2 linked regions of the Lichenibacterium dinghuense genome follow. Each later gene encodes a partner of the first gene's protein in a complex. Links are inferred from orthologs where the notes say so. Each region holds a gene or a part of one and is shown on either strand. Other genes may lie near its edges. The genes, in order: L7N97_RS20125 and dnaG.

Region 1 (14,168 bases):
GCCCCCGAGCAGCGTCAGCGGCGCGCGGCGGGGCGTGCCGACGAGGCCGTGCCATTCCCACAGCACCGCGAGCGCGGCGAGGAACCAGAAGGCGTCGAAGGCCGGGCCGCCGGCCCAGGCGAGGCCGAGCGCCGCCGCAGCCATGACGAGCGCCGAGGCGATGCGGGGGACGAGTTCCGCCCGCCCGCCGGCCCGCGCCGGCACCGCGCGGCCGTGACCGGGGCCCGCCTCGGTCACAGCGCGGTCTTGATCTTGCGTTCGGCCGGGCGGATGCCGCCGAAGCGCCGGTCGCGCGCCGTATAGGCTTCGAGCGCGGTCTCCATGGCGCGGCGGTCGAAGTCGGGCCAGTGGCACGGTAGGAACACGAATTCCGCGTAGGCGGCCTGCCACATGAGGAAGTTGGACAGGCGCTGCTCGCCGGAGGTGCGGATGATGAGGTCGGGGTCGGGGATGCCGGCGGTGTCGAGGTGGGCCGACACGGTGTCGGGCCCGATGGTGGCGGGGTCGATGGCGCCCGCGGCCACGCCCTCGGCGATGCGGCGCATGGCGCCCGCGATCTCCTGCCGGCTGCCGTAGTTGAAGGCCACCACGAGCACGAGGCCGCCGTTCGACGCCGTCAGGCACTCGGCCTCGTCGAGCAGGGCGCGGATGTCAGGCTGCAGGCGCGCGCGCTCGCCGATGATGCGGACGCGCACGCCGTTGCGGTGGAGGTCGGCGAGGTCCTTGCGGATGAAACGCTTGAGCAGCCCCATCAGGTCGGACACCTCCTCGATCGGCCGCGTCCAGTTCTCGGACGAGAAGCTGTAGACCGTGAGGAAGCGCACGCCGAGGTCGGAGGCGGACTTCACGGCGGCGCGCAGCGCCTCGACGCCGCGCCGGTGCCCTTCGAGGCGCGGCATGCCGCGGGCCGCGGCCCAGCGGCCGTTGCCGTCCATGATGATGCCGACGTGGGCCGGGACCTGGGCCGGATCCCCGGCCGGCCCGCGGCGCGTCTCCGCGGCCCCGCCGGCGCCGGCCCCGCCGCGGCCGTCCTCCCCCTCTGTGGTCTGCATCTCGGCTGTCCGCAGCATCCGGCCGGCGTCCATCACGGTCAAAATGGCAGGCCTAGACCTGCATGATCTCTTTTTCCTTGGCCTCGACGGTGGCATCCACCTCGTTGACGTGGGCGTCGGTCACCTTCTGGACCTCGGCGGACAGGCGCTTCTCGTCGTCCTCCGAGATGGCCTTGTCCTTGAGCAGCTTCTTCAGGCGGTCGATGCCGTCGCGGCGGACGTGGCGCACCGCGACCTTGCCCTCCTCGCCGTATTTGTGGGCGTATTTCACCATCTCCTTGCGGCGCTGCTCGTTGAGCTCCGGGATGCGGATGCGCAGGAGCTGGCCCTCGACGGTGGGGCTGAGGCCGAGGTTGGCGTCGCGGATGGCCTTCTCGACCGCGCTGACCATGCCCTTGTCCCACACCTGCACGGCGAGGGCGCGCGGCTCCGGCACCGTGATGCTGGCCACCTGGTTCAGCGGCATGGTCTGGCCGTAGGCGTGGACCATCACGGGCTCGACCAGGGCCGCGCTGGCGCGCCCGGTGCGCAGGCCGGCGAGCTCGTGCTTGAGCGACTGGATCGCGCTCTGCATGCGGCGTTTCAGGTCGGCGACGTCGAAATCTGCGCTCACGATGACAAGTCCGTTCTGGAGGTCCGCCCCTCACCCGTCGGGCCGAGCCGCGAGGCGGCGAAGCGACACCCCTTAACACGCGCGGCGATTCCCGCGCACGTTCAATCGCGACGCGACCGCGGAGATTGCGGCCGCGGCAGTGCGACGCTCCGGCGCCGCGGGGAGCGTCAGGGCGTGACGAGCGTGAAGGTGCCGCTGCCTTCGAGCGCGGAGCGGATCGCGCCCTCGGCCGCGATGGAGAAGACGATGATGGGGATGCGGTTCTCGCGCGCCAGCGCGAAGGCGGCCGTGTCCATCACGGCGAGGTTCCGGGCGATGGCCTCGTCGTGGGTCAGCTCGGCGAAGCGCGTCGCCGAAGGGTCGCGCTTCGGGTCGGCCGAGTAGACGCCGTCGACCTGGGTCGCCTTCATCACGGCGTCGCAGGACAGCTCCGCGGCGCGCAGCACGGCGCCGGTGTCGGTGGTGAAGAACGGGTTGCCGGTGCCGCCGGCCAGCACGCAGATGCGCCCCTTGGCGAGGTGGTGCAGCGCCGCCTGGCGCGAATAGGGCTGGCACACGGAGGGCATGGGCACGGCCGACAGGGCGCGGGCCGGGTAGCCCTCGGCTTCCACGGCGGCCTCGATGGCGAGCGCGTTCATCACGGTGGCCAGCATGCCGATGGAGTCGGCGCGCGCGCGCTCGATGCCCTTGGTGGCGCCCTGGATGCCGCGGAAGAAGTTGCCGCCCCCCACCACGACGGCGATCTCGGTGCCGCTGTCGGAGGCCGCGACGAGGTCGGCCGCGATGCGCTGCACCGTCTGCGCGTTGAGCCCGTGGGTGTCTCCGCCCGTCAGCGCCTCGCCCGACAGCTTGACGACGACGCGCCTGAACATCCCCGCACCGTGGCCCGCGTTCATCGCCTCATCCTTCCGAGCTGGATCGACCGCACGCCCGGGCCGGCGGCGCCGCTGCCGCCCAAACCCTCGACCGGGCCGCCCCCTGGGCGGACCCGACCACCGCGCCGGTTTCGTGTCGATTTTGCGGTGGCGCCGGAGGCCCCCCGCACATGGAAAGGGCGGCACCGAGGCCGCCCTTCCCGTCCGTCAGATCGTTGGCACGGAGCCGGTTACGAGACCGTTCAGCCGTTGCCCGACATCGACGCCACTTCGGCGGCGAAGTCCGGCTCGTCGGGCTTGTCGATGCCCTCGCCGAGCGCGAAGCGGGCGAAGCCCTTCAGCGTCACGGGGGCGCCGACGGCCTTCTCGGCCTCCTTCACGGCCTGGGCGACGGTCTTCGAGCCGTCGTGGATGTAGCTCTGGTCGAGCAGGCTGACCTCCTTGAAGTAGGACTTCAGGCCGCTGTCGACGATCTTCTCGAGGATGTGGGCGGGCTTGCCGGCGTTCTTCTCGGCCAGCACGGCCTTCTCGCGCTCGACCACCGCGGGGTCGATCGAGGCGCCGTCGAGGCCGAGCGGGCTCGTGGCCGCGACGTGCATGGCGATCTGGCGGCCGAGCGTCTGCAGCTCGTCAGCCTTGCCGGCCGACTCCAGCGCCACGATCACGCCGATCTTGCCGAGGCCGTCGCCGGCCGAGCCGTGCACGTACTGGCCGATCACGCCCTGGCCGACGGCGAGGTGCGCGACGCGGCGCAGCGTCATGTTCTCGCCGATGGTCGCGACGGCGTTGGAGATGGCGTCCTGCACGGTGCCGCCCTTGGGGGCCGGGGCGGCCAGGATCGCCTCGACGTCGCCGCCGTTCTTGAGGGCGACGGCGGCGACGTCGCGCGCCAGCGCCTGGAAGTCGGCGTTGCGGGCCACGAAGTCGGTCTCGGAGTTGACCTCGACGACGACGCCCTTCGCGCCCTCGACCAGCACGGCGACGAGGCCTTCGGCGGCCACGCGGCCGGCCTTCTTGGCCGCCTTGGTGATGCCCTTCTTGCGCAGCCAGTCCACGGCGGCCTCGACGTCGCCCTGCGTCTCGTTGAGGGCGTTCTTGCAGTCCATCATGCCGGCGCCGGTCTTCTCGCGAAGATCCTTCACCATCGCGGCCGAAATAGTGGCCATGGGTTCACCTTATGGAGTTCGAGGGGTTCGGCGAGACAGGGCCCCCACGGAAACGACCGCTTCATGACAGGGCGCGCCGGTTACGGCGGCCCGTGGCAGGAAACGGTCGTTCGCTGGTGCCAGTCGCCGCCGGCGGCGCCTCGGAGGGCGCGGCCGGAGGAGGAGTGTGTGTCGGAAGGCCCGCTCAGGCGCCGGCGACGAGCTCGCGGGCCTGGATGATCCAGCCTTCGCGGTCGAGGCGGCCGTTGAGCTTGAGGTCGCGGTCGATCGTGGCGGCGTCCTCGGGCGTCATGGCGGCGAGCTGCCAGAAGTGGAAGATGCCGGCGTCGTTGAGCTTCTGGGCGAGCTGGGGCGAGCCGCCGTTGAGCTTGGACATGTCGTCCGGCGCGCCGCGCGGGGCGGACAGGAGCTCGAAGGGCTCGCTCGGCACCTCGGCCTCGACCGGAGCGGTCGGGGCGGCGTCGAGCGCCTCCTCGGCCACCGGCTGCTCGATCTCGCCGAGGTCGATGCCCAGCGAGCCCTGCGAGCGCGAGATGCCGTCGATGGCGGCGCGGGCCACGAGGTCGCAGTAGAGCAGGATGGCGCGGGACGCGTCGTCGTTGCCCGGGATCGGATAGGTGATGCCGTCCGGATCGCAGTTCGTGTCGACGATGGCCGCCACCGGGATGCCGAGGCGCTTCGCCTCCTTGATGGCCAACTGCTCCTTGTTGGTGTCGATCACGAAGATGAGGTCGGGAACGCCGCCCATGTCCTTGATGCCGCCGAGCGCCTTCTCGAGCTTCTCGCGCTCGCGGCTCATCATCAGCCGCTCCTTCTTGGTGAGGCCCACGGCCCCGCCGTCGAGCGTCTCGTCGACCTTGCGCAGGCGCTGGATCGAGGCCGAGATGGTCTTCCAGTTGGTCAGCATGCCGCCGAGCCAGCGGGAGTTGATGAAGTACTGGGCCGAGCGGGTCGCGGCGTCGGCGATCGGGTCCGCCGCCTGGCGCTTGGTGCCGACGAACAGCACGCGGCCGCCACCCGCCACCGTGTCGGACACGGCCTGCAGGGCGCGGTGCAGCAGCGGCACCGTCTGGGCGAGGTCGATGATGTGGATGTTGTTGCGGGCGCCGAAGATGTAGGGGGCCATCTTCGGGTTCCAGCGGTGCGACTGGTGGCCGAAATGCGCGCCGGCTTCGAGCAGCGAGCGCATGGAATAGTCGGGCAGTGCCATGGTAGTCTCTTCTCCGGTTGGACCTCCGCGGACGATCGACCGGCGCGGCTTCGGCGATCCGATGGATCGCGCTGGCCTCGTCGGTCACCGGTGCGGGCCTTGGAACAGGTCCGCTACAGTCCGCGTGTGGGGTGGGGCGGCTTATAGGCGCCGCATGCCCGTGGGGCAAGTGGGCTTGCGACAGGCGCGTGACAAGGCGCGCGGCGGAGCGCCGAAAGGGTTAAGGGCTCCTTCGACGGCCGGGACGGGGCGCTGTTAACCACCGCTCCACGGCCTTAACTGTAACGAGGGCGGGTCGGGGCGCGCGCGCGGCGCGCGGCCCCATCCGGGAAAGGGGCGGCCCATGAGCAATGTCGAGACGATCGCGCGGTGGGCCGCCGTGCCGGCGCCGGAGCCGGCCGAGTTCCGCGTGCCGCCCCACAACGTCGAGGCCGAGCAGGCGCTGCTCGGCGCCATCCTGGTCAACAACGACGCCTACGACCGCGTGTCGGACTTCCTGCGGCCGGAACACTTCGCGGAGGAGATCCACCGCCGCATCTTCGAGGTGACGTCGTCGCTGGTGAAGGCCGGCAAGATCGCCACCCCGATCACGCTGAAGACCTTCCTCGGCGACCACGACCTCGGCGGCATCACGGTGCCGCACTACCTCGCGCGCCTCGCCGCCGAGGCGACCACGATCATCAACGCCGCCGACTACGGCCGCATGATCTACGACCTGTCGGTGCGGCGGAACCTGATCTCCATCGGCGAGGAGATCGTCAACGTCGCCTTCGACGCGCCGGTGGACCATTCCCCGCGCGAGCAGATCGAGGCGGCCGAGCGCCAGCTCTACGCCGTGGCCGAGTCGGGCCGCGCCGAGGGCGGGTTCCAGACCTTCTCCATGGCGCTGACGACCGCCATCGACGTCGCGGCAAAGGCCTACGAGCGCGACGGCAAGCTCAGCGGCATCTCGACCGGCATGGTCGACCTCGACAAGTCGCTCGGCGGCCTGCAGAAGTCCGACCTCATCGTGCTGGCCGGCCGCCCCGCCATGGGCAAGACGTCGCTGGCCACCAACATCGCCTTCAACATCGCCAAGGCCTACCGCTCCGAGACGCGCCCGGACGGCACGATCGAGACGGTGAACGGCGGCATCGTGGGCTTCTTCTCCCTCGAAATGTCGGCCGAGCAGCTCGCCACCCGCATCATCGCCGAGCAGTCCGGCGTCGCCTCCTACAAAATCCGCCGCGGCGACGTGACCGACGAGGACTTCCACCAGGTGACGGAGGCGGCGCGGCAGATGCAGCACTGCCCCTTCTACATCGACCAGACGGGCGGCATCTCCATCGCGCAGCTCACGGCGCGGGCGCGGCGGCTGAAGCGCCAGCGCGGGCTCGACCTGCTGGTGATCGACTACCTCCAGCTCCTGTCGGGCTCGAAGTCCGGCGGGCAGGCCAACCGCGTGCAGGAGCTGACCGAGATCACCACGGGCCTGAAAGCGCTGGCCAAGGAGCTGGCCGTGCCGGTGATCGCCCTGTCGCAGCTCAGCCGACAGGTCGAGAACCGCGAGGACAAGCGGCCCCAGCTCTCCGACCTCCGCGAATCGGGCTCGATCGAGCAGGACGCCGACGTGGTGATGTTCGTCTACCGCGAGGAATACTACCTCAAGGGCAAGCAGCCGCGCGAGGGCACGGAGGAGTTCACGGCCTGGCTCGCCGAGATGGAGCGCGCGCACGGCAAGGCGGAGTGCATCATCGGCAAGCAGCGCCACGGGCCGACCGGCACGGTGGAGCTGCAGTTCGACGCCGAGGTGACGCGCTTCTCCGACCTCATCCGGGCCGACCACCTGCCGGAGCAGATGTGAGCGGCTCGGCCTCCTCCGACCGCCGCGACGACGATCGGGACGCGCAGGCGGTCCTGACGATCGACCTCGACGCGCTCGGCGCCAACTGGCGCACGCTCGCGGCCCGCGCGGCGCCGGCCGAGTGCGGCGCGGCCGTGAAGGCGGACGCCTACGGGATCGGGATCGAGGCCGCCGTGCCGGCGCTGGCGCGGGCCGGCTGCCTCACCTTCTTCGTCGCCCACGCCTCCGAAGGCCGGCGCGCCCGCGCGGCGCTCGACGCCGCGGGGCTCGGCGCCCGCATCTTCGTGCTGAACGGCTTCCACCCCGAGGCGGCGGATTTCGACCTCTACCGCGCCCACGGGCTCGACGCGGTGATCGGCTCGGCCGAGGAGCTGCGCGCCTGGACCGAGGCGCGCGCGGCCGCGGCGGGCGAGCGCCTGCCCGACGCCGCGCTGCACGTCGACACCGGCATGAACCGGCTCGGCTTCCCGGTCGAGGACGCGCGCTTCCTGTCGCAGGCCGAACTCCAGGGGGCCGGGATCAGCCTCGTGATGAGCCACCTCGTGTCGGCCGAGGACCCCGCCGACCCGGTGAACGCCCGCCAGATCGCCGCCTTCGACCACGCGCGCGAGCGGGCCCTGAAGGCGCTGCCGGCCTCGCTCGCCAACTCGTCCGGCGTCTTCCTGCCGGGGCGGCCGGCCTACGACCTCGTGCGGCCCGGCTACGCGCTCTACGGCGGCAACCCCCAGCCCGGCCGGCCGAACCCGATGCGTCCCGTGGCGAGGCTCGACGCCCGCGTGCTGCAGGTGCGTCAGGTGCCGGCCGGGGCCTCGGCGGGCTACAACGCGCGCTGGACCGCCGAGCGGCCCTCGCGCCTCGCCACGATCGCGCTCGGCTACGCCGACGGCGTGCCGATCGGCGGCAGCGGCATCGACGGGCGGGGCGCCGAGGTCTTCGCCGGCGGCGTGCCCTGCCGGCTCGTCGGCCGCATCTCCATGGACCTGTCGATCGCCGACGTCACCCACCTGCCCGCGGGCGCGCTGAAGGCGGGCGACACGGTGGAATGGCTCGGGCCGCACGCCGACGTCGACGCGCTGGCGGCGCGCTGCGGGACCATCGGCTACGAGATCCTGGTCAACCTTGGGCGGCGCCACCGGCGGCACTATATCGGAAACGGAACGGGAACGTAGTTGGCGGCCTGCCCCCGACCTCCCTCATCCTGAGCCGGGCGCGGAGCGCCCGTGTCGAAGGACCCGGTACCTCGCCGAACCCGCGCGGAGGGCGCCTGCGTCCTTCGACACGGAGCCTTCGGCCCCTGCTCAGGATGGGGCGGGTTGAGTGCCGACATCCGGAGCGCTTCGAGACTGACGCATGAGCAAATCCCGAAGCACCTTCGTCTGCCAGAACTGCGGCGCCGTCACCAACCGCTGGCAGGGCAAGTGCGACAGCTGCGGGGCCTGGAACGCGATCCAGGAGGAGCAGACCGCCACCGGCATCGGCGCCGGCACGGCGCGCAAGCCGGCGCCCAAGGGCCGGCAGATCGCCTTCCAGAGCCTCGCCGCCACCGGGCAGGAGCCGCCCCGCACGCCGGTCGGCATCGCGGAACTCGACCGCGTGACGGGCGGCGGGCTCGTGCCGGGCTCCGTCATCCTGCTCGGCGGCGAGCCCGGCATCGGCAAGTCGACGCTGCTGATCCAGGCCTGCGCCAAGCTCGCGCAGGCGGGCGGGCGCGTGGCCTACATCTCGGGCGAGGAGGCCACCGCCCAGGTGCGGATGCGCGCCGACCGCCTCGGCCTGTCGGCCGCCCCCGTGCGGCTCGCCGCCGCCACCAACGTCGAGGACATCGCCGGCACGCTCGGGTCGGAGCGCTTCGACCTCGTGGTGATCGATTCGATCCAGACCATGTGGACCGAGACGGTGGACGCCGCGCCCGGCACGGTGAGCCAGGTGCGAGGCGCCGCGCAGGCGCTGATCCGCTACGCCAAGAACCACGACGCCTGCGTGATCCTGGTCGGCCACGTCACCAAGGACGGGCAGATCGCCGGGCCCCGCGTCGTCGAGCACATGGTCGACGCCGTGATGAGCTTCGACGGCGACGCCGGCCACCACTTCCGCATCCTGCGCGCCATCAAGAACCGCTTCGGGCCGACCGACGAGATCGGCGTCTTCGAGATGACGGGCAAGGGCCTCAGCGAGGTCGGCAACCCATCGGCCTTCTTCCTGTCGGGGCGCGACGCCACGGCGGCCGGCACCTCGGTGTTCGCCGGCATGGAGGGCACGCGGCCCCTGCTCGTCGAGGTGCAGGCGCTGGTGTCGCCGACCGCCCTCGGCACGCCGCGCCGCGCCGTGGTGGGCTGGGACAACAACCGCCTCGCCATGGTGATCGCGGTGCTGGAGACCCACGCCGGCGTGCGGCTCGGGCAGTACGACGTCTACCTCAACGTCGCCGGCGGCATGAAGATCGTGGAGCCCGCCGCCGACCTCGCCGCCGCGGCCGCGCTGGTGTCGTCGATCACGGGCAAGATCCTGCCCGTGGACGCGGTCTACTTCGGCGAGATCGGCCTGTCGGGGTCGATCCGCCCGGTGGTGCACGGGGGCGCCCGCATGAAGGAGGCCGCCAAGCTCGGCTTCGACGCCGCCGTGGCGCCGCCGGGCTCCTCCGACGAATCGGCCGGGCTCCGGGTCGAGCGCACCGACCACATCGCCGACGTCGTGGCGCGCATCGCCGCCCTGCCCGGCGGGCGCGCCGCGCAGCGGCGGACCGAGCCGGACGAGCGGCGCGGCGATCCGAAGCGCGCGGCGGACGGCCGCCGCGCCGCGCGCCCCGCGCCGCGGGAAACGGAATACGACGGCGAGGTCGAGGGCGCGCCGTTCTGAAGGTCGTGCAGGGATGACGCCGGGGGGTCGCTTCGCTATAAGGCGCGGCCGGCCTCACCGCCCTTCTTCCATCCCGCGACCAACAGGCACGAGGGCAGAGCCATGCCGTCCTATCTCGATCTGGCTTTGCTCGGCATCGTCGTGGTGTCCGCGCTCCTGTCCATGGTGCGGGGCTTCGCCCGCGAGGTGCTGGCCATCGCGTCCTGGGGCGCCGCCGCCGTGGCGGCCTACCTGCTCTACCCGCGGGTGATGCCCTACCTCGAACACTACATCGCCAAGGACGCGATCCGCATGATCGCCTCGATCGCGATCGTGTTCTTCGCCACCCTGATCCTGGTGTCGATCATCACCGTGAAGCTGTCCGACGCGATCCTGGACAGCCGGATCGGCGCGCTCGACCGCACGCTCGGCTTCGTGTTCGGGGCGGCGCGCGGCTTCCTGCTCGGCGTGGTGGCCTTCCTGTTCTTCAACTGGCTCGTGCCGGTGAAGTCGCAGCCCGACTGGGTGCTGAACGCCAAGGCGAAGCCCCTGCTGCAGGCCAGCGGCAACGAGATCGTGTCGCTGCTGCCCGAGGACACCGACAACCTGCTCAAGCGCTTCAAGCGCGACAAGGGCGCCACCGGCGAGGAGGCGCCGGCCGACGTCGACGGCGCGCCGGCCAACTCCGACACGGCGCCCGCGCCTGTGCCGCCGACCTCCGGGCGCCGCACGGACGCGTCCCCGGCGACCCCGGCCGTGAGCGCGGTCGGCGCGCCGAAGAACACCGCGACCTCGGCTCCGGCCGCCGCCACCGACAAGCAGGGCCTCGACAGCCTGATCAACGGCTCGGCGCCGAGCCCGGCACAGGGCCCCGCGCAGGGCAGGTCTGCCAAGAAAAAGCAGTGACGCGAGGGAACTCGCCTTAAATCTCTCCGCCCCATGGTCCATATCGGGGTCGGGCGGACGGACGAAGACTCGCCCGCGTTCCCCCGAGCCCGGCCTCGTTTGGAGCTGCCCGGGCGTTCCGGCTTGAGGATGGACCGTTGAGCGACCTCGAAACCGAATCCCTGCGCGAGAAGTGCGGCGTCTTCGGCATCTTCGGCGACCCCGACGCGGCGGCCATCACGGCGCTCGGCCTCCACGCCCTGCAGCACCGCGGCCAGGAGGCCGCCGGCATCGTGTCCTTCAACGGGCGCACCTTCAACTCCGAGCGCCGCCACGGCCTCGTGGGCGACCACTTCTCCTCGGAGCGCGTGATCCAGCGGCTCGCGGGCTCGGCCGCCATCGGCCACGTGCGCTACGCCACGACCGGCGGGACGATCCTGCGCAACGTGCAGCCGCTCTTCGCCGAGCTCGACGGCGGCGGCTTCGCGGTGGCGCACAACGGCAACTTCACCAACGGCCTGTCGCTGCGCCGCCAGCTCGTGCGCGACGGCGCCATCTGCCAGTCGACGTCCGACACGGAGGTGATCCTCCACCTCGTCGCGCGGTCCCGCAAGACGCTGTTCGTGGACCGCTTCATCGAGGCGCTGCGGCAGATCGAGGGCGCCTACGCGCTCGTGGCGCTGACCAACAAGAAGCTCGTCGGCGCCCGCGATCCGCTCGGCATCCGCCCGCTGGTGCTGGGCGAGCTGAACGGCCGCTACATCCTCGCCTCCGAAACCTGCGCGCTCGACATCATCGGCGCGCGCTTCGTGCGCGACATCGAGAACGGCGAGGTGGTGGTCATCTCGGAGGACGGCATCGAGAGCCTGAAGCCGTTCCCGCCGGTGCCGGCCCGCCCCTGCATCTTCGAGTACATCTACTTCGCCCGGCCCGACTCCGTCGTGAACGGCCGCTCGGTCTACGGCGTGCGCAAGCGCATGGGCGCGGAGCTGGCCGCCGAGAGCCCCGCCGAGGCCGACGTCGTCGTGCCGGTGCCGGACAGCGGCGTGCCGGCCGCGCTCGGCTATTCGCAGGCCTCGGGCATCCCCTTCGAGCTCGGGATCATCCGCAACCACTACGTCGGCCGCACCTTCATCCAGCCTAGCCAGGGCATGCGCGAGGTCGGCGTGCGGATGAAGCACAGCGCCAACCGCGGCGTGATCGAGGGCAAGCGGATCGTGCTCATCGACGATTCGGTGGTGCGCGGCACGACCTCGCTGAAGATCGTGCAGATGATGCGCGACGCCGGCGCCGCGGAGATCCACTTCCGCATCGCCTGCCCGCCCATCACGCATCCCGACTATTACGGCATCGACACGCCCGAGCGGGACAAGCTGCTCGCCGCCCAGATGGACCTCGAAGGCATGCGCGCCTTCATGGGGGCGGACTCGCTGGCCTTCCTGTCTGTCGACGGGATCTATCGCTCGATGGGCCTGCCGAAGCGCGACGCCGTGCGGCCGCAGTTCACCGACCATTGCTTCACCGGCGACTACCCGACGCGCCTGACCGACGTGCTGGCGGAGTCCGGCGAGCGGCCGTGGGCCATGCTGGCCGAGGCGAGCTGAGCGGGGCTCAGGGCTCGCGCCCGTCGGCCGCCGCGGCCACGGGCTCGACGTCGTGGAAGCGGTCGTAGTCGAGCAGCGTCAGCCCGTCCGGGCTGGTCGACAGGATGTCGGCGTAGCGGTGATCCCAGCGCAGGTCGGCGGCGAGGTAGTATTCGCTGGCCTGGACGGTCTGGCCCGAGGCCTCGTCGTGCCCGGTGATGACCACCATGAACATGACCTCCTCGCGGGTCAGGTCCTCCAGCGAGCGGCCCCGGAGCGGGCTCGCCGCGTCGATCGGGTGCAGGATGGTCCAGCTCAGGGCGAAGTTCGGGTTCTCCGAGCGCAGCACCCCGAGTTCGACGTAGCGCCGGAAATGCACGCCCTCGCGGGTGGTCTGCCCCTGCAGCATCCACAGCCGCGCCGTGGCGGAGGCCAGCACGTTGAGCCGCGCGTTGGCCACCCGCACGCCCAGCGTCCGCACCTCGTCGTGCGGGCCGATCACGAGGCTCCGCGCGAAGAGCAGCCGCGCCCGCGGGCGCGACATGCGCGCGAAGATCAGCCCCAGCATGGTGGCGGTGAAGAACAGCCCGGTGAACACCTCCGCGCTCACCAGGATGTGGCCGTAGCGCGTCTGCGGGAACAGCTCGCCGTAGCCCACCGTCGTCAGCGTCTCGGCGCTGAAGTAGAACAGGTTCTCGAAGTCGCCGCCGCTGTTGGCGACGCTGCCGGGGCTCAGACGGTAGAGCGCGGCGAAGACGGCGTTGATGGCGAGGAAGGTCGCGAGCAGGCCCGCGACGAAGACCGGCAGCCGCGCCGTCATGGCGACGTGGTAGACGTCGTTCCAGACGCTGGGCTTGAGGCCCGTCGTGTACACCTGCCGCCGGCCGATGGTGACGCTGCGGAGCCGGCGCGGGCGCCCCCTCCCGCTTCCGGCCGTCCCGAAGCGCCCCCGCGCTGATTCGTCGTTCATCGCCGCGGATCCGATCGCGCCGCGGGCGCCGCGGCGGCTTGCCTGCCGACACGCCCGTCGGTTAGCACAGACTATCCCTCGTCGCCCTCATCGTCAGGCTCCGCAATGTCGAATACCATGGAGGGCCGGCTGGCCCTGGTCACGGGCGCGTCGCGCGGCATCGGGCGCGCGGTGGCGCTCGACCTCGCCCGCGCCGGCGCCCACGTGGTGGCGCTGGCCCGCACGCAGGGCGCGCTGGAGGAGCTCGACGACGACGTCCGCCGCGTCGGCGGCGACGCCACGCTGGTGCCCTGCGACCTCAAGGATTCGGAGGCGCTCGACCGGCTCGGCGCCGCCCTGCACGAGCGCTGGGGCCACCTCGACGTGCTGGTGGCCAACGCCGGCGTGCTCGGCCCCATCACGCCGATCGGCCACGTCGACCCGAAGCAGTGGGACAACGTCGTGGCGGTGAACCTCACCGCCAACTACCGGCTGATCCGCTCGCTCGACCCGCTGCTGCGCGCCTCGGACGCCGGGCGCGCCGTCTTCGTCTCCTCCGCGGCCGGGCACCGGGCCGAGATGAAGCCCTATTGGGGGCCCTACGCCATCACCAAGGCGGCGCTCGACGCCATGGCGCGGACCTACGCGGCCGAGACCGCCACGACGTCCAACGTCGTCGTCACGGTGGTGAACCCCGGCCCGCTGCGCACCCGTATGCGCGCCGCCGCCATGCCGGGCGAGGACCCCGAGACGCTGAAGACGCCGGAGGAGCTGTCGCCCTCGATCGTGGCGCTCTGCTCGCCCGAGTTCCGCGACACCGGCAAGCTCTACGACTTCCCGACCGACCGCCTGCTGAGCTTCCAGGGCCCGGCCTGACGGGGGTTCAGCCCTTCGTCAGGCACCAGTCGCCGCCGTCGAGCCAGACGCGGTCGCCCGGCTCCGGCGGGCGCCGGTGGAGGCGCGTGACGTCCATGCCGCCGCGCCGCGCGAAGGCGTCGGCGAGCCGCGCCTCGCCGTCGGGGTCGCGCAGGCTGGCGCAGGGGAAGATGCCGGTCGGCGACACGTGGCGGGCCGCGAAGCCGGCGCCCTCGCGCGTGACGAGGAACACCGCGCCGCGCGTGCCTCCCTCTCCCCCGCCGGTGGTCAAGGGCAGCACG
Region 2 (14,142 bases), 1.0 Mb from region 1 along the record:
TACGTGGTGCGCCCGGGCGGAGGCGTCCCGGACCCCTACAGCGCGACTCCCAGACCGATCCGGAACGCGGCCGTGTTCGGGCTGCGGGCGACCGTGCAATATTAGGGACGGGGCCGTATTTCGGCGGCGACACGCTGCCCCGCCGGGCGGCGTGCGCGCGGGGCGTCCCGGCCCGGCCCGCGTGCGCCGGAAGGACGCAGGCCGAACAAAGGGGCCGAGCGTGAGCTTGAAGGGCGGACCGGACGACACGGATCCGGACCGACTTCGGAAGGCACCATGAGCGACGCCAACAAGGCCAAGGAGATCTACCTCACCGGCCTGCGCAACCAGCATGCGGTCGAGACCCAGGCGATCGGCACCATCCAGAACCAGCTCCCCCGCATGAAGCCCTATCCGGACCTCTACGCGAAGATGGAGCAGGACCATCGGCGCTCGACCGAGCAGGCGGCGCGCCTCGACGACCTCCTGGCCAAGCACGGCTCGTCCAAGTCCGCCGCCAAGGAGGCCGTGACCGGCGCGGTCGCCACGGTGGCGGGCTTCATCCATTCCGCCGCGGGCGACGAGGTGCTGAAGGACGTCCTCGCCGCGGTCGGCTACAAGGCCTACGAGATCGGCTCCTACAAGGTGCTGATCACGCTCGCCGAGGCCGCCGGCGCATCGGACGACAAGTCGGTGCTGGAAACCTCAATGAAGGAGGAACAGGAGATCGGCGACTGGCTCGGCGAGCACATCCCGGCCTTCGTGAAGGCCTACGTGGGCCAGGCCTCCGCATGACCGGCCGGCGACCCGTCCCGGAGATCATCCCGGGACGAGGACCGCCGACAGCGTGACGGCGGGAGCGTCCCGCAGACCGCGCCGCAGGGCGTCGTCGGACGGGAAGGGCGCAGTGAGCGCCTTCCCGTCCGCCGCCACCGCGAGCCGCCGCGCCGCGAAGGGCCAGGGCGCGACCGCCACGGCGTCTCCCGCCGGCGCCACGGTCAGCGTCGCGGTGCGGCCGGAGCGCGAGGGCACCTCGCAGACGTCGCGCGGCCCGTCGAGGCCCCAGCAGAGCACCAGCGACAGCTCGTCCACCGCCGCCACGAACAGGCGGGCCGCCTCGACGGCCTCGTCGGACGCGTCTCCGGCCGCGGGATCGGCGCGCAGCGAGGCGATGAGCTCCGCCTGGAGGGCGTGCTGGTCGTCGAGCAGGGCCGACACGGCCTCGCGCTCCTCGGCGGAGGCGACGCGCGGATCGTAGTGGCGGGAATAGATCGTGTCGGCGTGGAGCGACACGAGCAGGGCCGGCCATCGCCCGTACAGCCGCGCCGTCGCGACGCCGTCGCGCCACAGCCCGACGTGGATCAGCTTCGACACGTCCGGAAACTGCCGCGGCCAGCCGGTCTCGGGGTCGCGCGTCGGCGCCCGCTCCCAGGCCGCCCAGCCGATGTCGTGGAGCGCCGCCGCCAACACGGCCTCGGGGCGCGGCGCCGCGAACTCCGCGTTGCCCCAGGCCGCGGCGAGCTGGCCGGACAGCCCGGCATGGGCCGGCTGCGGGATGGCGATGCGGCGGTGGGCTTCGCGGCGCAGCAGCATGGGACACCTCCGGCGCGGTCGCACGGTCAACGGGCCGCGAAGGCGGGCCGTTCCCCGCGGAACCCGCGGCCCCCCCGCCCATTGTCGGGCGGAACACCCTCGGAGGACGACGTGCGCACTCTCCCCCTCTTCGCCGCCCTGGTTCTGCTGACCGCGGGCGGCGCTTCGGCCCAGACCGCGTCGCCGCCCGCCAACGCCGCCCCGCCGCAGGGGACCGGACAGGACAACAGCATCGTCAACCCGGTCGGCAACGCGCCGTCCACCGTGAACGCCTCCGGCACCGTCCGGATGGTGCCCATGTCGGACCTGGCCCGGGGCGCCAACAGCTTCACTGAGGGGCAGGCCCGGGACCGCATCGCCGGAGCGGGCTTCCGCAACGTGTCCGCGCTGACCGAGGACGGGAACGGCATCTGGCGCGGCCACGGCGACCGCCAGGGCCGGACCTTCGAGGTCGGCTTCGACTACAAGGGCCAGGTCGCCTTTCAGTGATCGCCTTCCGGCGATCTGAGACAGACTTCGAGGAGCGAACCGCCATGGCGACCCAGACCCTGACCGCGCTGTTCGACCGCTACGAGGACGCCGCCGAAACGGTGCGCCGCCTCGAGGCGGCCGGCGTGCCGCACGACGACATCAGCCTCGTGTCCAACGACGCGTCACACAGCCAGTATCACGGCGCCATCCCGGGCGACGCCGCGCCGATGTCGGACGTGCATCACCCCGGCACCAATGCCGGCGCCTCGCTGGGCACCCTGCTCGGCGGCGGCGCCGGCCTGCTGGCCGGGCTCGGCATGCTGGCGATCCCCGGCCTCGGCCCGGTGGTGGCGGCGGGCTGGCTGGCATCCACGCTGCTCGGCGCGGGCGTCGGCGCCGCGGCCGGCGGAATCGTCGGCTCGCTGACCGACGTCGGCGTGAGCGAGACGGACGCCCACGCCTACGCCGAGGGCGTCGGGCGCGGCGGCACACTGCTCACGGTGAAGGCCGATGCGGCGGAGGTGGACCGCGTGAGCGACATCCTCGGCCACGACGCGGCGGTGCACATGCCCGACCGCGAGGGCTCCTGGAGGGACGAAGGCTGGAGCGGCCAGTACGTCGGCCGAGGCGCCGTGACCGGCACGCCTGTCTTCACCGATCCGACCATGCTGGCTCCCGCGCCGGGCGCCGTGACGGGCCCAGCCCCCGACCTGTCGCCCGCCGACGTGCCCAGCATCGGCGCGGCCAGCCCCGCGGCCGGCCCGCTCCCGCCGGACGAGATCGGGCGCGGCGACCGGCGCGGACGCGTGCGGATCTACGACGGCCGATGAGGCCCGACTCACGAGTTCGACGAGGGCGGTGCGGGCGTCGCACCGCCCTTTTCTGCATCCCGTATGGGCCCTGGCGCCGGGTCGCGAAGGCCTCCACCCGCCCCAGACCGGCGTGATTCGCCGCTCTGGGACCGGCGACGGTCCGCTCCATCGGCCTTCGTCCTGCGACAGGATGTCGCGAATTTCTTGCGGAACATCGCCGGATGCGGCGGTTTCGATACCCGTCTGAACGGGCGTTCATCCTGCGTTGCAGGCCCACAACTCGCGAACTTCGCCGCTTTCCACGGCGGCGGGCAGCCCGGCCACGCCTTTGCTCATTTCTTGGTCTCTGCCGGGAGCGAGCTTGCGGCCGAGCTCGCTTTCGCGCTCGACAGCTTGGGCGACCAAGTCCTCGCAAGTGAAGAGCGCCCTTCGCAAGTATAACGTTTCGTTAACGGATTTTGCGGGAGCAGACCGGGCTGCAACGACTCCGATGGACAGATCAACCCCAAGAGCCGGGTTGTAGAGCAGCGTCGTTGCGAGGCGCTTTCAGTCCCACATTCTCGCCCCAAACGGACCTATGTTGCCGGACCGTTCGAAACGGTCAGGGAACGACTGATAGTGAAATTCAAGGTCCTCGCAGTGTCCGCCCTCGTCTTGTCGGGCTCCGCCGTCGCATCGACCGCCGAAGCCCGCACCCACCACGCCGCACAGGGCGGCGGGCTCGCCTCCTGGTACGGACCCGGCTTCTCCGGCCACCGCACGGCGAGCGGCGAGCGCTTCAACGCAGGGGCCTTCACGGCCGCGCACCGTTTCCTCCCCTTCGGCGCGCATGTCCGCGTCACGAGCCGCCGCACCGGGCGCTCCATCGTGGTCCGCATCAACGACCGAGGCCCCTTCGCGGCCGGCCGCATCATCGACCTGACGCCGGCCGCCTCCCACGCGCTCGGCATGAACGGCACGGAGCCGGTGACGCTGGCGCGCCTCTGACGCGGCGTCACGGGACCGTCGCGAGACCGTCACGGAGCCGTGATCTCCGCGAATGCCAGCACTGCCCTGCCTCCATCGCGGGCGATTGTGCAGTGCAATATCGGGCAGACGGCCTATCTTGAGGTCAGGCGGCGCCGTTCGGCGCCCCGGACGACCCGGCCTTCATTGAGGGGCGGGTCTGCCGAGACCCACGGGCGGAGTCGGCGACGCCGGCCTCCGCTCCAACAGAAGAAACCCATGCGTACCATCGCCAAACTCGCCCATCTGGGCCCATCCGGCGGGCGTTCCCCGCTGTCCGAGGTCGTCGGACACGTTCTCCGCGCCCTCGCGGCCGCGACCTCCGACCGTCGCCCGACCCGTCCCCTGCGGGACATCGACGAATGGTCCGACCAGGCCGAGATCGCCTTCTACGAGGACGGCCGGGCCGGCCGCTGCATCTGAGGTCCGGCGCTCGTCGTTCCGCTTCGCCGCTCAGGCGGCGAGGCGCTTGCGCAAAGTGAGGGTCGCCCAGCCCTCGAGCTCGCCGCGCCGCACGAGCGCGAAGCCCTGGGTCCCGTAGCTCGACAGGATGCCGCGCACGTCGCGGGGCAGCAGGCCCGACAGGATCAGGTCGGCCCCCGGCGCCGCGTGGGCGGCCACGCTCGGCGCCAGCATGCGCAGCGGCCGCGCCAGGATGTTGGCGAGGAGCAGGTCGTAGGGTCCGTTGCGCTTCAGCTTGAGGTGCTGGAGCCCGGCCGCCACCACGGGCCGGATGTGCGGCGCCACCCCGTTCAGCACGGCGTTGTCCCGCGCCGCCCGCACCGCGACGGCGTCGAGGTCGCCGCAGAAGATCTCCGTCTTCAGGGCTTTCGCGGCCGCCATCGCGAGCACGCCGGTGCCGGTGCCGAGGTCGACGACGCGGCGCGGGCGCCGCCGCTTCAGCACGGCGTCGAGGGCGAGCAGGCAGCCGCGCGTGGTGCCGTGGTGCCCGGTGCCGAAGGCCAGCGCGGCCTCGATCTCCAGGGCGAGGTCGTTCGCCCGCACGGCATCGCGGTCATGGCCGCCGTGGATGAGGAATCGCCCCGCCCGCACCGGCGCCAAGCCGGTCAGCGACCTTTGCACCCAGTCCTGCTGCGCGACCTCCTCGGTCACCACCGATGCGGCGAGCTCCTCGCCCATCGTGTCGGCGATCAGCCCGCGGATGCGCGCCTCGTCGACGCCCCGTCCGAAGTAGATCTCGACGATCCACGGCCTGGGGTCGAGGTCGCTCGCCTCGTCCTCGAACGAGGCCGCGGCGGTTTCGGCGGGGTCGAAGACCTCCATCACGAAGTCGGCGGCGGCGCGGGCGCGCGCCTCGTCGCAGGTGAACCGCAGCAGCTGTGCCGCGTCGTTGGGGGGCAGGCCTTCGAGCATCCCCGCGGCTAGCACGCTGCCCCGTGCCTGTCATCGGCGCACGCCGGCCCGAAACGCGAAAGCCGCCCCGCGCTCCCGCGCAGGACGGCTTCCGTTCGGCGGTCGCGCCCGATCAGGCGGTCGGGATCAGTGCGCGGCCTTCTTCTTGGCCATGTGGTGGCCGACGGCGCAGCCCGCGGCGGCGCCGAGCAGGCCGTGGTGGCCGGCCACGTGGCCCGCCACGCCGCCCACGGCGGCGCCGGTGAGGCAACCGGCCGAGGCCGTGGTGACCGAACCGACGAGGGCGAGGGCGGCGACCGAGAGGATGAGGCTGCGCATGGGATCGACTCCGAAAGCTTGTGGCATGTCAACGCGCCGCTGCGCGCAAGCGTTCACGCCCGCCGCCGAAAATTGTGGCAGAAAGCGTCTGCCCGCGTCCAGGCGCACCCCTCAGCCCATGTCGGAACAGGACGCGGCGCAGGCGCGGCAGGCCGCGACGCAGGCCTCCATGTCCCCGACCGAAGCGCAGCTCTCGGCGCACCGGGTGGCGATCTCCGCACATTCGGGGGCGAGGTGCCTGGCGTGGGGCGAGCCCAGGATCATCAGGTGAGCGTGGGTGCGGCACACCTCGGCGCAGGCCAGCATGAGCCGGAAGTGTTCCTGCTCGACATGCGGGCCGCCGACCACGAGGCAGTGGTTCGAGGCCATGCCGAGGCAGGTGGCATAGCAGTCCAGGCACGCGTCGATGCAGCTCTTCGCCTTGGCGGAAAACATATCCATGACATCTCCTGTCGTTCGGTGTGGCGCATCACAACGGGGGCGATCAGACGGAGGTTTGGACCCCGCGGCGCGGCCCGGGTCTGGACATTCTGACAAGAATTGTCACATTGAGCGGGAGAACCCGCCACGAACGCGGGCCTCGGGTCCGCGGTGAGGAACGGCTCGGCGCGTCCCCGCCCCATCCTCCAGCGCGCAGACCTCGACCCATGTCTCCTGTCGCTCCGCTTTCATCGGCTTCCCCGGGTCTCAACGGCGCACCGGCCGACGGCACCGCCGCCGCCGGTCCGAACATTGCCACCGGGCGGCTCGACAACGGCCTCGACCTCGTGGTCATCCCCGACCACCGCGCCCCCGTGGTCACGCACATGGTGTGGTACCGCAACGGCTCGGCCGACGATCCGGTCGGCAAGTCCGGCATCGCGCACTTCCTCGAACATCTGATGTTCAAGGGCACGGCGACCCACCCGCAGGGCAAGTTCTCGGAAACCGTCGCGGAACTCGGCGGCCAGGAGAACGCCTTCACGTCCAACGACTACACGGCCTACTTCCAGCGCATCGCCAAGGAGCACCTCGGCACGCTGATGGCCTTCGAGGCCGACCGCATGACGGGCCTCGTGCTGTCCGACGAGGTCGTCGACCCGGAACGCGACGTGGTGCTGGAGGAGCGCCGCATGCGCACCGACACCGATCCCTCGCAGCAGCTCAGCGAGGCCGTGCAGGCCTCCCTCTATCCGAGCCACCCCTACGGCAAGCCGATCATCGGCTGGAAGCACGAGATCGAGACGCTCGATCGCCGCGACGCCTTCAACTACTACAACCGCTTCTACACGCCCGAGAACGCGATCCTGATCGTCGCGGGCGACGTCGAGTTCGACGAGGTGAAGCGCCTCGCGGAGGCCACCTACGGGGTGATCCCCGCCCGCGGCGAGGCGCCGGTGCGGATGCGCCCGCAGGAGCCGCCGCCCCACGCCCACCGCCTCGTGACGCTGGCCGACCCGAAGGTCGAGCAGCCGAGCGCCCAGCGCATCTACCTCGTCCCCTCCTACCGCACCGGCGGGCAGGACGCGATGGCGCTCGAAGTGATGGCTCATCACCTCGGCGGTGGCCAGACCTCGATGCTCTACAAGGCGCTGGTGCTCGACCGGAAGATCGCGGTCGCGGCCGGGGCCTACTACATGGGCACCTCGCTCGACGACACGCGCTTCTACGTCTGGGCCATGCCGGCCGAGGGCGTGTCGCTCGAAGCGCTCGATGCCGGGGTCGACGACGTCGTGAAGGCGGTCTCGACGACGCTGGCCGAGCCGGGCGACCTCGCCCGCGCCAAGACGCGCCTCGTGGCGGACGCTGTCTACGCGCAGGACAATCAGGCCACGCTGGCGCGCTGGTACGGCGCGGCCCTGACGACCGGCCTCACGGCCGAGGACGTGGCGCGTTGGCCGGACGGCATCGACGCCGTGACGGCCGAGGAGGTGCGCGACGTCGCCGCGACCTGGCTCGAGAAGAAGCGCGCCGTCACGGGCTTCCTCGTCCCGGCGCCGGAGCCCGAGGGCGCCCTGGCCTGACGCGCCACCAGCACTCGCCGCGCGGGCACGGGCCTCCCCCGTGCCCGCTCCCGTTTCCGGCGCCCCGCCCGCGCCCTCGCCCGGATCTCCAATGACCGCCTTCGCCGCCATCAAGCCCGTGTCCCGCGCCGCCACCGTCCAGAAGGTGCGCTCGCCGGGCGGCATCGAAGCCTGGCTGGTCGAGGACTACGCCGTGCCGCTGGTCGCGATCGACTTCTCCTTCAAGGGCGGCGCCGCGCAGGACCCGGACGGCAAGGCCGGCACGGCCGCCATGATGGCCAGCCTGCTCGACGAGGGCGCGGGCGACCTCGACTCCGAGGGCTTCCACCGCGCGCTCGACGACCGCGCGATCGAGATCTCGTTCGGCGCCGACCGGGATGCCGTGTCGGGTCGGCTGAAGACGTTGAGCCGCTCCGTAGAGGAGGCCGTCGACCTGCTGCGCCTCGCCGTCGCCGAGCCGCGCTTCGACGAGGATGCGGTCGAGCGCGTGCGCGCCCAGATCGCCGCGAGTTTCCGCCGCGAGGCCAAGGACCCCGATTCGCTCGCCGGCCGGGGCTGGCGCGAGGCCGCCTTCCCGGGCCACCCCTACGGCCACGCGGTCCGGGGCACGGCTGAGACGCTGGCGACCGTGTCGCGCGGCGACCTCGTCGACATGTACGGCCGCACGTTGGCGCGGCGCGACCTGCGCATCGCCGCCGTCGGCGCGATCGACGCCGTCAAGCTCGGGCGCCTGCTCGACCGCGCCTTCGGCGACCTCGCGGCGGAGGGCTCGCTCGCCCCGGTCGCGGCGATCGAGGTGGCGGCCGGCGGCGCGCCGCGCGTGATCGACCTCGACATCCCGCAGTCGACGATCCGCTTCGGCCTGCCCGGCATCCCGCGGCGTGACCCGGACCACATGGCGGCCGTGGTTGTGAACCACATCCTCGGCGGCGGCGTGTTTTCGGCGCGTCTGTTTCGCGAGGTGCGCGAGAAGCGCGGCCTCGCCTATTCGGTCTATTCGCACCTGTCGACCTTCGACAGGACCGCGATCTTCGGCGGCGGCACCTCGACCAAGAACGAGCGCGCGAAGGAATCGCTCGACGTGATCGCCGAGCAGATCCACGACCTCGCCACCGACGGCCCCACCGCGGACGAGCTCGACAAGGCCAAGAAGTTCCTCACCGGCTCCTACGCGCTGCGGTTCGACACCTCGCTCAAGATCGCGAGCCAGCTCGTGAATCTGCAAACCGAGGGCTTCGACGTGTCCTACCTCGACGAGCGCAACGGCATGATCGAGGCCGTGACGCTGGACGACGCCAAGCGCGTCGGCGCCCGCATGCTGGGCGCGGGCCCGCTGCTGACCACGGTGGTGGGGCGGCCGGAGGGGCTCTGAGCGCCCGCCCGAAGCTGGAGGCCGCCCGGTCAGGTCTCCCCTCGGGCGTTGGAATGTGTCGTCCTTCGGGTTAGAGCCGGGACAGCTCGGCTCGAACCCCGGAGGATATCCTGAGCGCGACGTTGCCCGTCACCCCGGCCGCCGCGAAGGCCCCCGCCCGGCCGTCGGAGAGGCACCTTTCCCTCGGCATGCTGTGCGGGCTGGGGATCCTCGTCGGCATCATCGGCGGCCTCGGTGCCGTGCTGTTCCGCGACCTCATCGGCCTCGTGCACAACCTCCTGTTCCTCGGGCAGCTCGACGCGCACTACGACGCGCGCATCTTCACGCCGGCGAGCCCCTGGGGCGCGGCGGTGATCCTCGTGCCGGTGCTGGGCTCGCTCGGCGTGACCTTCCTGGTCACCACCTTCGCGCCGGAAGCGCGGGGCCACGGCGTGCCCGAGGTGATCGACGCCACCTACTACAATCGGGGCATCATTCGGCCCGTGGTGGCCGTGGTGAAGTCGCTGGCCTCCGCACTGGCGATCGGCAGCGGCGCGGCCGTGGGCCGCGAAGGGCCCATCATCCAAATCGGCTCGGCCTTCGGCTCCATGCTGGGCCAGATCCTCGGGATGCAGCCGGGCCAGCGCGTCACTCTGGTGGCGGCCGGCGCGGGCGCCGGCATTGCCGCGACCTTCAACACGCCGATCGGCGGCGTGCTGTTCGCCATCGAGCTCATGCTCCCCGAGGTGAGCGTCTCGACCTTTCTGCCGGTGGCGCTGGCGACCGGCACCGCCACCTACGTGGCGCAGATCTTCTTCGGCGATCAGCCCGCCTTCTCGGTTCCCCAGCACATCGTGGCGCTGGCCCACCCGGAGAGCGCCATCCTGACCCTCGGCCTCTACGGGGTGATCGGCTGCCTCACGGGTGTCGCCTCGGCGGCCTTCATCCTGGGGCTGGAGAGGATGGAGACCGTCTTCGACCGCATCCGCTCGCCCTACGGCCGCCACGCGCTCGGCATGCTCGCCGTCGGCCTCATGATGTACGGCTTCCTGCTGTGGCGCGGCCACTACTACGTCGAGGGCGTGGGCTATTCCACGGTCCAGCAGGTCCTCGACGACGGGCTGAACGGCACGGCCTTCCTGCTTCTGCTGTGCGGCGCGAAGCTGCTCGCCACGCTGCTGAGCCTCGGCTCCGGCTCGTCGGGCGGGGTTTTCTCGCCCTCGCTGTTCATGGGCGCGACGCTCGGGGCCGCCGTGTCGTCGGCCGTGGGGGCTTCCCACACCGCCGCCGACCTGCCGGCCTTCGCCATCGTCGGCATGGGCGCCATGGTGGGGGGCGCCACCGGGGCCGCCATGACGGCCGTGACCATGATCTTCGAGATGACGCGCGACTACGCCATCGTGCTGCCGATGATCATCGCCGTGACGCTGTCGATCGCGGTGCGGCGCCTGCTCTCCCCGGACACGATCTACACCTCGAAGCTGCGCCTGCGCCGCCACCCGGTTCCCTCCGCCATGCAGGCCAACTTCTTCCTCACCCGCGCGGCCGCGGACCTGATCGACCGCCGGGCGCTGGTGGTCGACGTCGCGGGCTGGGACGGTGCGAAGCGCATCGAGGGCGGCGAGGATGTCCGGGAGGCCGATCTCGTGGTGATGCGCGACGGGACGGTGTCGGCCGTGAAGCGCCTGCCGTCCGGCGGCGCGGCCGCGGCCGAAGGAACCCTCGACATCGACGCCCTCGAGTCGCGGGACTTCTTCGTCGTGCCGCCCGAGGCGACGGCGGCGCTGGTCATCGAGCGGCTGCGCGGGTCGCGGTCGATGGTGGGCGTTGTAACGGGCCGTGACGGGGGCGTGCTCGGCCTGATCACCAAGGACAGCGTCGTCGACACCTGGGCGGACAGCAACGACATCTTCCCGCGATGACGCGGGCCGCGGCGGCGTTCCGGGACAGGACGCCCCCGCCCGGGGTGCCGTGACCCCGCGTTAAGGCCTGCGATTCCTATGGTCGGTCGAGTCCACCGAGGCCCGATCCATGCCGACATCCCGCTTCCGTCCGATCGCTCTGCGAGGCGGAAGCCGGCCCGGCCGCGGCGTCCGGGCCACCCTGCTCCTCGCGGCGTCGGCTCCCCTGCTGGCCGGCTGCGCCGCGACGCAGCTCACCGACCGCGAATGCATGGCGCGCGTGATGTATTTCGAGTCGAACCGCTCCAGCCCCGAGGGCATGCTGGCGGTGGGCACGACCGTGATGAACCGACTCGACAACCCGCGCTATCCGAAGAGCGTGTGCGAGGTCGTGGGCCAGCGCAACCAGTTCGCGCCCGGCGCGCTGGAGAAGCCCATGGTGCCGCGCCTCGCCGCCCGCGCGCAGGAGGTCGCCGACCGCGTGCTCGCCGGCGAGCGGCATCCAGCGCTCGGACCCGAGGCCATGTTCTTCCACACGACAGGCTACACGTTCCCCTACAACAACATGCATTACGTGCTCGAAGCGGGTGGCAACTCCTTCTACGAGAAGCGCAGCCCGGCCGAGATGGCGGCCCTGGCGCGCGCGACACCGCGCGCGGGCGAGGGCGAGGCGCCGCAGGGCGGCTTCTCGGATCGCCAAGCCTTCGGCCGCGCGGAGAGCCCGCGGCAGGACCGCGGCGGCCCCGGCTTCGTGTCGACCTTCGACCCCGCCGCCGCGGACTGAGCCGAACCGGCCCCGCTCCGGCCTTTGCCGCCCACCCCATCGGGCCTATATCGACCCCATGCGCTTCACCCCGGAATTCCTGGACGAGATCAAGAACCGGGTAAACGTGTCCGACGTCGTCGGACGGCGCGTGCGGCTGAAGAAGGAGGGGCGCGAATGGCGCGGCCTGTCGCCCTTCAACAGCGAGAAGACGCCGTCCTTCTTCGTGAACGACGCCAAGATGGCGTGGTTCGATTTCTCGTCCGGGCGGAACGGCAACATCTTCGACTTCGTCATGGCCACCGACGGCCTGTCCTTCCCCGAGGCGGTGGAGGCGCTGGCCGGCGAGGCCGGCCTCGACATGCCGAAGGCGACGGCTGCGTCCGTCGAGCGCGAGAAGCAGCGCGCCGGCCTGGTCGAGGTCATGGAGTGGGCCGCCCAGTTCTTCGAGGGCACGCTGAAGGGCTCGCGCGGGCAGCGCGGCCGCGACTACATCGCCTCGCGCGCCATCGCGCCCGCCGTGCAGGTGGAGTTCCGCCTCGGCTACGCGCCGGGCGAGCGCTACGCCCTGCGCGACCACTTGGCCTCGAAGGGCGCCTCCGCCGAAGTGATGTGCGAGGCGGGGCTGCTCAACCACGGCGAGGGCATCGCCGTGCCCTACGACAAGTTCCGCGACCGGGTGATCTTCCCGATCCAGGACCGTTCCGGCCGCGTCATCGCCTTCGGCGGCCGCGCGCTGGAGAAGGACGTCCCGGCGAAATACCTGAACTCCCCCGAGACCCCGCTCTTCCACAAGGGGCACCTGCTCTACAACCACCACCGCGCCCGCAAGGCCGCCCAGGAGCGCGGCCAGGGCCACGGCCACGGCACCGTGATCTCGGTCGAGGGCTACATCGACGTCATCGCGATGCATGCCGCCGGCTTCCCCAACGTCGTGGCGGGGCTCGGGACGGCGCTGACGATCGAGCAGTGCGAATTGCTGTGGCGCATGAGCCCGGAGCCGATCCTGTGCTTCGACGGCGACGGCGCCGGCCGCCGCGCGGCCGCCAAGGCGCTCGACACGGCACTGCCCGCGCTGACGCCCGAGAAGACCCTCCGCTTCGCCTTTCTGCCGGACGGCCAGGACCCCGACGACCTCGCCAAGAGCGGCGGCGGCGGCGCGATCGCGGCCGTGCTGGCGCAGGCGAAGCCCCTGGTCGACGTGCTGTGGAGCCGCGAGGTCGAGGCCACCACGCTCGACACGCCGGAGCGGCGCGCCGGGCTGAAGCACCGCCTGGGCGAGCTCGCGCGGCAGATCGGCGACGAGACGCTACGGCGCTACTACGGCCAGGAGCTCTACGGCCGCCTCGACGCGCTCACGGGCAACCGCCGCGGCGACGGCCCGGGCCACGACCGGCGCGGGGCGGGCGCTCCGCAGAACGGCCGCCCCGGCCGGCCGGCCTCGCCCTTCCCGCCTCCGGGCCGGCCGCGCTTCGGCAGCCCGCCTCCGCTGCGCGGCTACCGCGGTTCCGCCCCGGCGCAGCTCAGCGCCGGGCTGTCGCGCGGCGCCGACGCGGGCGCCCCCGTGTTCCAGCGGCGCGAGGTCGAGATCCTGGCGATCGTGATGAACCACCCCGCCCTTCTCGACCACCACGCCGAGGGGCTGAGCGAGCTCGACTTCGAGGCGCGGGAGCTGGCCGGCCTGCGCGACCGCATGGTCGAGCTGCTGTCCGAGCACGTTCCGGACCATGGATCGTTCAAGGCGGCGCTCGACGCGCGCGGCGCGGGCGACCTCCGGCGGCGCGTCCAGGCCCTGGCCGAGCGGGCGCCGCTCTGGTCGACCGGTCCCGCGGCCGCCCCGGAGGACGCCGAGTTGAGCCTGCTCCAGGCCATGGCCTTGCACCGCAAGGCCCGGGACCTACATAGAGATCTGCAGGAAGCCCGCGATGCGCTCGCCCGCGATCCTTCGGAGGTGCGATGGGCCGAACTCCAGGCGATCCAAGCCCACCTCACGACGTTGGAGGGGACAGAGGCTATGGTCGAGGGCTATGGGACCTTGTCGGGCCAGAAACACGCGGCGGACTGAGGTCGGGGACGGCTTTCCTGCGTCATAGTTAATTCGAACTTCACAGCCTTGGCCGATGGTCCACGGCGAGATGTGATCGGGGCCAAGGTCGGGCATGAGCACAGGGATTCAGGCGAGCGCGCCCTCCGCGGCGCGCGGCCGATCGGAGCGGACGATGGCGAAGAAGGACAACGAGAAGGTCGAGGGCGAGGGTGCCGTGGCCGAACAGGCCGCCGACAGCCCGCTGCTCGACCTGTCCGACGCCGCCGTCAAACGCATGATCAAGGCCGCGAAGCGCCGCGGCTTCGTCACGCATGACGAGCTCAACGCCGTGCTGCCCTCCGAAGAGGTGACCTCGGACCAGATCGAGGACATCTACGCGATGCTGTCCGAGATGGGCATCTCCGTGGTGGAGAGCGAGGAGGCCGAGGAGGGCGCCGAGAAGGCGGAGGCCAAGGAGGAGGAAGAGGAGGAGGCGCCGGAAGGCGGCGACCTCGTCGAGGCGCCGCGCGCCACCGCGGTCGCGAC

What was found.
Region 2: the proteins of L7N97_RS20125 (region 1) and dnaG are in contact, whole or in part, in a crystal structure (PDB 2R6A), measured with the Geobacillus stearothermophilus proteins. The link is inferred for Lichenibacterium dinghuense from one-to-one orthologs. Residues at the interface, in WP_033016901.1 of Geobacillus stearothermophilus: Ser13, Glu15, Ala16, Gln18, Glu91, Leu92, Asp94, Ala95, Val96, Pro97, Thr98, Ala99, Ala100, Asn101, Tyr104, Tyr105, Ile108; in WP_049624496.1 of Geobacillus stearothermophilus: Lys456, Leu457, Leu458, Pro459, Ala460, Asn463, Ala464, Leu467, Leu535, Leu536, Ile537, Ala538, Gln544, Glu545, Asp548, Tyr549, His552.

Annotation. Positions count from the first base shown.
Region 1 is NZ_JAJLMN010000001.1:4,222,081-4,236,248, reverse strand. The notes cover bases 4,571-7,509. They hold L7N97_RS20125 (replicative DNA helicase), read left to right. Parts: upstream 4,571-5,259; coding sequence 5,260-6,759; downstream 6,760-7,509. Other genes in these bases: alr (alanine racemase), read left to right, coding at 6,756-7,509; L7N97_RS20130 (30S ribosomal protein S2), read right to left, coding at 4,571-4,916. Also shown: L7N97_RS20155 (phosphatidate cytidylyltransferase), read right to left, coding at 1-237; L7N97_RS20150 (isoprenyl transferase), read right to left, coding at 234-1,052; frr (ribosome recycling factor), read right to left, coding at 1,105-1,665; pyrH (UMP kinase), read right to left, coding at 1,833-2,561; tsf (translation elongation factor Ts), read right to left, coding at 2,783-3,706; more of L7N97_RS20130, read right to left, coding at 3,891-4,570; more of alr, read left to right, coding at 7,510-7,928; DNA repair protein RadA, read left to right, coding at 8,110-9,615; purF (amidophosphoribosyltransferase), read left to right, coding at 10,638-12,083; L7N97_RS20100 (ion channel), read right to left, coding at 12,091-13,032; L7N97_RS20095 (SDR family NAD(P)-dependent oxidoreductase), read left to right, coding at 13,138-13,887; L7N97_RS20090 (protein-L-isoaspartate O-methyltransferase family protein), read right to left, coding at 13,895-14,168. UniProt on the Escherichia coli protein: The main replicative DNA helicase, it participates in initiation and elongation during chromosome replication. Travels ahead of the DNA replisome, separating dsDNA into templates for DNA synthesis.
Region 2 is NZ_JAJLMN010000001.1:5,260,074-5,274,215, reverse strand. What follows is about bases 11,230-14,142. They hold dnaG (DNA primase), read left to right. Parts: upstream 11,230-11,649; coding sequence 11,650-13,635; downstream 13,636-14,142. Other genes in these bases: rpoD (RNA polymerase sigma factor RpoD), read left to right, coding at 13,790-14,142; L7N97_RS25275 (cell wall hydrolase), read left to right, coding at 11,230-11,591. In the rest of the region: L7N97_RS25340 (carbohydrate porin), read left to right, coding at 1-105; L7N97_RS25335 (DUF892 family protein), read left to right, coding at 277-774; L7N97_RS25330 (DUF3891 family protein), read right to left, coding at 799-1,572; L7N97_RS25325 (hypothetical protein), read left to right, coding at 1,684-2,061; L7N97_RS25320 (hypothetical protein), read left to right, coding at 2,106-2,873; L7N97_RS25315 (septal ring lytic transglycosylase RlpA family protein), read left to right, coding at 3,468-3,842; L7N97_RS25310 (hypothetical protein), read left to right, coding at 4,080-4,283; L7N97_RS25305 (50S ribosomal protein L11 methyltransferase), read right to left, coding at 4,314-5,234; L7N97_RS25300 (hypothetical protein), read right to left, coding at 5,361-5,552; L7N97_RS25295 (four-helix bundle copper-binding protein), read right to left, coding at 5,664-5,993; L7N97_RS25290 (M16 family metallopeptidase), read left to right, coding at 6,200-7,555; L7N97_RS25285 (M16 family metallopeptidase), read left to right, coding at 7,647-8,927; L7N97_RS25280 (chloride channel protein), read left to right, coding at 9,050-10,828; more of L7N97_RS25275, read left to right, coding at 10,938-11,229. UniProt on the Escherichia coli protein: RNA polymerase that catalyzes the synthesis of short RNA molecules used as primers for DNA polymerase during DNA replication.